Regions from separate parts of the Rhizobium brockwellii genome, predicted to be linked through region 1. Evidence: predicted binding sites of a transcription regulator. Region 1 holds the regulator's gene; the other holds the start of a gene.
What was found. The regulator LexA, encoded in region 1, represses DNA repair genes until DNA is damaged. The targets are predictions, from matches to a motif close to TGTTCNNNNTGTGTTCNG.
Positions count from the first base shown of each region.

Region 2: a site for LexA is predicted at 2,193-2,210, ahead of RLCC275e_RS06915 (DUF5680 domain-containing protein). Genes of this name have one in related genera too.

Region 1 is NZ_CP053439.1:1,788,390-1,792,697, forward strand. Features, by position in the region: gene RLCC275e_RS09100 (ComEC/Rec2 family competence protein) at 1-1,868, shown strand, start outside; gene lexA (transcriptional repressor LexA) at 1,849-2,568, opposite strand; gene RLCC275e_RS09110 (VOC family protein) at 2,766-3,662, shown strand; gene kdsA (3-deoxy-8-phosphooctulonate synthase) at 3,659-4,308, shown strand, end outside.
Region 2 is NZ_CP053439.1:1,366,023-1,370,330, reverse strand. Features, by position in the region: gene dnaE (DNA polymerase III subunit alpha) at 1-1,956, opposite strand, end outside; gene RLCC275e_RS06915 (DUF5680 domain-containing protein) at 2,427-2,891, shown strand; gene RLCC275e_RS06910 (ABC transporter ATP-binding protein) at 3,003-3,686, opposite strand; gene RLCC275e_RS06905 (lipoprotein-releasing ABC transporter permease subunit) at 3,701-4,308, opposite strand, start outside.

The DNA of each region.
Region 1 (4,308 bases):
GTATAACCGCGATAGCCCGCGGCGCGGACGCGGCCTTCGAGATCGGTGACATTATCACCGGCAGGGCACGGCTGACGCCGCCGGCAGGGCCAGCGCTTCCTGAGCTCAACGACTTCTCCTTCGGTGCCTATTTCGACGGCATCGGCGCCAACGGCTTCTTCTACGGTGCGCCGACCAAGGTCGATTTGCAGGCAGGTCCGCAGGCCGCCAGATCGACGGTGGAAGCGTTGCTTGAAGGGCTCTACCGGCTGCGCAGCGGCATTGGCGACCGGATAAGATCGATCCTGCCCGGCGACACCGGCGCTTTTGCCGCTGCACTCGTGACGGACGAGCGGCGCGCCATTTCGGATGCGACGACGGAGGCGCTGCGCCAGTCTGGTCTGGCTCATATCATCGCCATCTCCGGTCTCAACATGGCGCTGTCGGCCGGCATCTTCTTCGTCGGCTTCCGGATGCTGCTCAGCCTCTTTCCCGGCATTGCTGAAGCCTATCCGACGAAGAAGATCGCGGCAGCCGGCGCGCTCATCGCGGTCACCGCCTATTTCCTGATCTCCGGCTTTGCGGTCTCTGCCGAACGCGCTTTCATCATGATGGCCATCATGTTGATTGCCGTCTTCTTCGACCGGCCGTCGATCAGCCTGCGCAATGTCGCGCTCTCGGCGCTCGTCATCCTCGCCATTTCACCCTCCGAGGTCTTGGGGCCGAGTTTCCAGATGTCCTTTGCCGCGACATTGGCGCTGGTATCGGGCTATCAGCTGTGGAAGGACCGGCGCGTCCGCGAAAACGCCTTTCTAAAGCTGTCGATCATCAGGCCCTTCGTTACGGTTGCGGGCTTCTTCGGCGGCGTCTTCCTGACCTCGCTGATCGGTGGTTTTTCCACCGCGCTGTTTTCGATCGAGCATTTTCATCGCTTGACCGCCTATGGCCTGCCGGCAAACCTCGCGACAATGCCGATCATCTCCTTCATCATCATGCCGGCCGGCCTGCTGGCGATGCTGCTCATGCCCTTCGGTCTGGACGTTTTGCCTTGGAAGGTCGTCGGATTCGGCCTCGATCTGGTGATCGCGGTCGCCAAGACGGTGTCCGGCTGGGGTGGCAATATCGACGTCGGCCGCTTGCCCGCATGGTATTTCGCGGTCGCCGTGGCAGGCTTTCTGCTGCTGACGCTGCTCCGCACCCGGTTGCGCCATGCCGGCACATCGATCATCGCGGTCGCAACGCTCATCCTGCTGCTTCTACCGGTTCCCCGGCCGCCGGATCTGGTGATTTCGGAGGATGGCAGTCTCGTCGCGGTGGTCGAGGCGGCAGCAATGGCTTCCAACCGTGAAAGACCACCGGATTTCATCTTCGACCAGTGGCAGAGAGCGCTGGTCCTGCCGAAGCATGACCCGCCGAAGATGCTGGATGGTCCTGCTATCCCTCCGGTGGGAGAAGACCACCGCGTCAAGCTTTCCCGCGATCAGCAGAACGAAGCGAGGTCCGCGATGCGGGCGGCCGCAGCGGCCGGTGAAGCAAACCGCTTTTCCTGCGTCAAGAAGGCCTGGTGCACATCAAGGCTTGGCAATGGTCGTGTGGTTGCTGTCATCGACAATGCCGCCTATCTCGGCCCGGCATGCGACGCGGCCGATATCATCGTGACGTCGGTCCGCCTGCGTTTCAACAGCTGCCGCTCAGGTGCGACGCTCTTCACCGGCGAGACGCTGCGCAGGGCCGGATCCGTCGAGTTGCGCTTCACGGACGCCGGCCTGGAGGTCGCAACCGCATTCGACGCATTGTCGCGACCATGGATGCGCCATCGCGCCTATGACTGGCGCAGCAACAGCTTTACCGAATCCGGCCTAACCGATGTCAGTGATAGCGGCGAATGAGGCCGACGAGTTTGCCCTGCACCTTGACGCGGTCCGGCCCGAAAATCCGGGTCTCGTAAGCCGGGTTGGCCGCTTCCAGCGCGATCGAGGCACCCTTGCGGCGGAAGCGCTTCAGTGTCGCCTCTTCATCGTCGACGAGAGCAACGACGATGTCGCCAGGACTTGCGGTGCTGCCATTGCGGATGATCACGGTGTCGCCGTCGAAGATGCCGGCGTCGATCATCGAATCGCCCTTGACCTCCAGCGCATAATGTTCACCGGAACCGAGCATGTCGGCCGGAACGACGATGTCGTGGGTGTTGTTCTGGATCGCCGAGATCGGCACACCGGCAGCGATTCGCCCCATGACCGGCACGGAGACCGAGTTGCCGTTGTCGGCGACGGGTTTTGCGGGAGCAGGGGAGGCGATCGGCTGAGGTTTGCCGAGGCTGCCCTCGATGACGCTCGGCGAAAAGCCGCGCCGCGGCTGGATGCTGGGGCTGTAGGCCTCCGGAAGTTTGATGACCTCAAGCGCGCGGGCGCGGTTCGGTAGGCGGCGAATGAAGCCTCGCTCCTCGAGCGCCGTAATCAGGCGATGAATCCCGGACTTCGAGGCGAGGTCCAGGGCATCCTTCATTTCATCGAAAGATGGCGGAACGCCGGATTCTTTCATGCGCTCATGAATGAAAAGGAGAAGCTCCTGTTGTTTGCGCGTGAGCATCGACGTTGTGACCTCGTGATTGAAACAAATCCAGAACAGACACTATATGTTCCATATGTGTTCCGCAAGTAGCTAAATTTCCGTAAAACTTGGCGCCAACTCGTTGAGATTTTTATTTTCATTCGCCGGATTGGCAAACAAGTCTTGCCTTGGGCGGCACTCTCACACATCTCTGCCGTCTCAGGAGAGGGGATATCATGAACGAGCATTCCGCCAAACCGCACCCGCTGGATCATGTCGTACTGCCGGTCGTCAATATCAATTTGGCGCGCGAGAGGCTCGGCAAGCTCGGCTTCACCGTTGCCGCCGATGCGCGCCATCCCTTCGGAACGGAGAATGCCTGCGTCTTCTTCGCCGACAAGACCTATCTGGAGCCGCTCGGGATTGCGAGTGTCGAGGAGAGCGAGGCATCGGCGCGCCAAGGCAATGTCTTCACCGCCCGCAACCGGGCGTTCCGCTTCCGCTGCGGCGCGGAGGGGCTTTCGGGGCTGGCTTTCGGCAGCAAGGATGCCGGCATCGATCATCAGAATTTCGTCGGCAACGGATCGAGCGCCGGAGAGATTCTGCAGTTCACCCGGCCGATGACGATGCCGGACGGTACCGAGACGATTGCCGGCTTCAAGCTAGCTTTTGCCGGCGACCTGCGCGCGCCTGATCTCCTGCTATTTACCGTCGAGCGCGTCAATCCGCTACCGGCCGACCGCGCCGCGCTGGAGACGCATGCCAACGGCGTCACCGGCATAGTCGAGATCGCGCTTTGCGCGCCGGAACCGGCCGCCTTCGCCGCCTTCGTCAGCTTCGCCGTGGCGCAATCGGCAGTCGAGAAAACCGGTTTCGGCGTCAATATCGCGGCGTCGAATGCAAAAATCAACCTGATGACGCCGGAAGGGCTGGAGGCCTATTTCGACATCTCCGGATCATCCGCAGATCGCGGCCTGCGCGGCCGGGCAATCCTCTTCACTGTGGCCGATCTTGCCGTGACAGAAGCGCATTTGGCTGCTAACGGGGTGACATACGCGCGCAAGAACAATCGCATTCTGGTGAAGCCCGCGCCCGGGCAGGGCACGCTCTTCGCCTTCGAGGAAACACGATGAGCACTGATACGAATTCCGAAGTCAGGATCGGTGAAGGCGAAGGCCAGGTCACCTTTTCCAATACCGGCCGCCTGTCGCTGATTGCCGGTCCCTGCCAGATGGAGAGCCGCGACCACGCCTTCATGGTTGCCGGCACGCTGAAGGAGCTTTGCGGCAAGCTCGGCATCGGCCTCGTCTACAAGAGCTCCTTCGACAAGGCGAACCGCACCTCGCTGTCGGCCGAACGCGGTATCGGGATCGAAAAGGGCATGGAGGTCTTTGCCGACCTCAAGAAGGAATTCGGCTTTCCCGTCTTGACCGACGTTCATACCGCCGAGCAATGCGCGGAGGTGGCAAAGGTCGTCGATGTCCTGCAGATCCCTGCCTTCCTCTGCCGCCAGACCGACCTTCTCATCGCCGCCGCCAAGACCGGCCGCGTCGTCAATGTCAAGAAAGGCCAGTTCCTTGCTCCCTGGGATATGAAGAACGTTCTGAAGAAGCTCAACGCCAGCGGCAATCCGAACGTGCTGCTGTGTGAGCGCGGCGCCTCCTTTGGTTACAATACGCTGGTTTCCGACATGCGCTCACTGCCGATCATGGCGGCGATGGGCGCGCCCGTTGTCTTCGATGCCACCCATTCCGTGGCGCAGCCGGGCGGGCAGGGCGA
Region 2 (4,308 bases), 420 kb from region 1:
GATGCAGTCCGGCTTCATGCCGATCAGCGCCTTGCGCATGCCGGCACTTTCCACCTGGAACACGCCGACCGTCTCACCGCGCGACAGCATCTCGTAGGTCTTCTTGTCATCGAGAGGAATGGCCGCGAGATCGACCTTGACGCCGAGCTTGGCGACGAAATCGACCGCGACCTTCAGCACCGTCAGCGTCTTCAGGCCGAGGAAGTCGAATTTGACCAAGCCCGCCTGCTCGACCCATTTCATGTTGAACTGGGTGACCGGCATATCGGAGCGCGGATCGCGATACATCGGCACCAGCTTGGAAAGCGGCCGGTCGCCGATGACGATACCGGCGGCGTGAGTCGAGGCGTGGCGGTAAAGCCCCTCGATCTTCTGGGCGATATCGAGCAGGCGCGCGACAACGGGTTCCTTCGCCGCCTCCTCCTGCAGCTTCGGCTCCTCCTCGATCGCTTTGGACAGCGGCGTCGGATTGGCCGGGTTGTTCGGCACGAGTTTGCAGATCTTGTCGACCTGGCCGTAGGGCATTTCCAGCACACGGCCGACGTCACGAAGGGCGGCGCGCGCCTGCAGCGAACCGAAAGTGATGATCTGCGCCACCTGCTCGCGGCCATACTTGGCCTGGACGTAGCGGATCACCTCTTCGCGGCGGTCCTGGCAGAAATCGATGTCGAAGTCCGGCATCGAGACGCGTTCCGGATTGAGGAAGCGCTCGAAGAGCAGCGAAAAACGCAAGGGATCGACGTCGGTGATCGTCAAGGCATAGGCGACCAGCGAACCGGCGCCCGAACCACGGCCGGGACCGACCGGAATGTCATGCTGCTTGGCCCATTTGATGAAGTCGGCAACGATCAGAAAGTAACCGGGGAAACGCATGCGCTCGATGACGCTGAGTTCGAAATCCAGCCGTTCGCGATAATCCTTTTCCTCGTAACCCGCCGACATGCCGAGCGTTGAAAGTCGCATGTCCAGCCCTTCGACCGCCTGGCGGCGCAGCTCGCTCGCCTCGGCGCGTTCGGCCTCCTCGGCATCGTCGGTCGCACCGGTGAAGCGTGGCAGGATCGGCTTTCTGGTCTTCAGCACGAAGGAGCAGCGCGTGGCGATCTCGATCGTATTTTCCAGCGCTTCCGGCAGGTCGGCGAAGAGCTTGACCATCTCGGCCCGGCTCTTCAGATAGTGATCCGGCGTCAGGCGAAAGCGGCTGTCGTCGGAGACGATGGCGTTGTGCGCGACCGCCATGAGCGCATCATGGGCGTCGTAATCGTCGCGGGTCGGAAAGAAGGCCTCGTTGGTCGCAACCAGCGGCAGGTCGTGGGCATAGGCGAGCCCGATAATCTTCTGCTCGTGCCGCTTGTCATAGGTGCCGTGCCGCTGCAGTTCGACATAGAGCCTGTCGCCGAAGAGGCGCTTCAGCGTGAGCAGCCGGGCTTCCGCCTGAGCGGGATGGCCTTCCTTGATGGCCACGTCGACCGGCCCGGTCAGCGCGCCGGTCAATGCGATCAGCCCTTCCGTGCCTGCCTCCTCCAGCCAGGAGGCACTGATATGAACAGCCTGGTTGCTCTCGCCGCCGAGATAGGCCCGGCTGACAAGATCGACCAGCCGTTCGTAACCGGCATCCGTCGCGGCAAGAAGAACGATCGCCGGCAGCTTGACCAGGGCCTGCTGGCCGCCGCGCTTTTCCGTTTCCAACCCGTCTCCCATATCGATCGAGACCTGACAGCCGATGATCGGCTGCAGGCCTTCCTCCATCGCCTTCTGGGAGAATTCGAGGGCGACGAACAGGTTGTTGGTGTCGGTAATCGCAATCGCCGGCTGGCTGTCGCCGGTCGCCTTGTAGAGGATCTTCTTCAGCGGCAGCGCGCCCTCGAGAAGCGAATAGGCGGAATGGACCCTCAGGTGGATGAAACCCGGCGTACCGCCGATCGCCTCACCCGTTGAACCCTTTGCCGTATCCGCCATGACATGCCTTCCCAATCATCCGAATGAATCGGACGCATTGTCGGCATAGAGGGCGATGATGTCCAGAAGAAGTCCCGCGTCCGGACCGCATGATTTCCATGCGGTCCCCTGAAAACTTTAGAGCGCCATGACGATGAGCGAGAAGCTGGCAACGAACATTGCGATGGAGGTGAATGCTGCGATATCACGGATCATGTCAGTCATCGGGCTCTCCTTTACTCGTTATGTTTTCAATTTGTTCCATGTATGTTCCATTGTCAACAGGAATCTTTTCCTCCTTTCTTGCGTTTGAAAATCACAGGAACTAGGCGAGGAATCGGCTAAAGGGCCGTCGTTCGATGTGATCGGCAGCAGCCTTGCCCTTTCTCGATCCGCCGCAGGGCGACTCTAATTACTGCCGGCCTTCGTTCACTTTATGTTCTTTACATGCCAGGGTATGTTTGCCAACATCGGGCCGAGAGGAGAATGACATGCTCGATATTGCGATGCTGAACGAATTCATCGTGGAGGCGAAGGCTACGACCTATGTGGGCGGCGGCGCGGCGCGCGCGCCCTGCCGGCCGAGTTCCCACGATATCGGTTACGAACGCGGCGATTGGCGCTATCTCGACAGCTATTTCGGCGGGACCGATTTCGCCGGACAGGAAGTGGTGTGGCTTGCCGACGAGCCCGTCTGGGCGATGAATTATTTCGGCTGCGTCATTAGGCCTGAGCTCATCGACGGCACAGCAGCCGGAGCGGTGATCAAGGCTGCACTTTCGGCAATGTATCGAGACGGCCGGTTTCTTGGCGGAATGGAATTCGACCATCCGTCCGGCCGCTATATCGACCGCAGCGAAGGCGCCTGCGAGCGGTTCAGCGGCAGCGAATGCATCATGGTCGATAACCAGAAAGCCTATATGCTCGACTATCGCGGCGGACTGATCGTTCCCTGATCGCAGCCTTAAAGCGCATCGCGTCAATCTGGATTCATGCGACGCGCTTTAGGTCTTTGATTTATGCGTGTCGTTATCCCGAAACCGCTGCACACTTTTGGGCGATATGCATCAGAAATCGACGATCTTGCCGTCGGAGATCGTCACACGCCGATCCATGCGGCGGGCGAGCTCGTGGTTATGGGTGGCGATGAGGGCAGCAAGGCCGGACTGGCGCACCAGCGCTTCCAGCGCCTCGAAGACGTAGCTCGCCGTTTCCGGGTCGAGATTGCCGGTCGGCTCGTCGGCAAGAAGCAGGGTCGGCGCATTGGCGACGGCGCGGGCAATCGCAACGCGCTGCTGCTCGCCGCCGGAAAGCTCGCCGGGGCGATGCGAGCCACGATGGCCGATGCGCATATAATCGAGAAGCTGGCCGGCCCGCTCTCCGGCTTCCTTCCAGGACAGCCCGGCGATCAGCTGCGGCATCATGATATTTTCGAGTGCCGAAAATTCCGGCAGCAGGTGATGGAACTGGTAGACGAAGCCGATTTCGCCACGGCGGATGGCGGTGCGTTTGTCATCGCTCAGGCCGTCGCAGGCATGGCCGTTGATGTTGACTTCACCGCCGTCCGGATGCTCCAGCAGGCCGGCGATATGCAGCAGTGTCGACTTGCCGGTGCCGGAAGGGGCGACGAGAGCGACAGTCTCCCCCTTCGATATCGAAAAATCTGCGCCCTTGAGGATCGAGAGCAGCGTATCGCCCTGCCCGTAATGGCGCTCGACGCCGGTAAGCTTGAGAACGACGTTGCGTTTCATGAAGGCGGCATTCCTTATTCGTAGCGCAGGGCCTGCACCGGATCGAGCCTGGAGGCACGCCAGGCCGGGAAGATGGTCGCGATGAAGGAGAGCGTCAGCGCCATGGCGACGATCGAGATCGTTTCGCTGAGATCCATCTCGGCCGGCAGCTGGCTGAGGAAATAGACCTGCGGATTGAAGAGCACGGTGCCTGAAATCCAGGAGAAGAACTGGCGGACGGATTCGATGTTGACGCAGACGAGAACGCCGAGCAGCACACCGGCAATGGTGCCGACGATGCCGATCGCCGCGCCGGTCATGAAGAAGATGCGCATGATTGCGCCGGCGCTGGCACCCATGGTGCGCAGGATGGCGATATCGCTGCCCTTGTCCTTCACCAGCATGATGAGGCCGGAGATGATGTTCAGCGCCGCGACGAGCACGATCAGCGTCAGGATCATGAACATGACGTTGCGCTCGACCTGCAGCGCCGAGAAGAAGGTCTGGTTGCGCTGGCGCCAGTCGGTGATGGCGATCTGGCGGCCGGCCGCCTCTTCCACCTTGGGCCTGAGATTGTCGATATCGTCGGGGTCATCGACGAAGAGCTCGATCGACTGCACCAGTCCCTCGGCATTGAAATAGA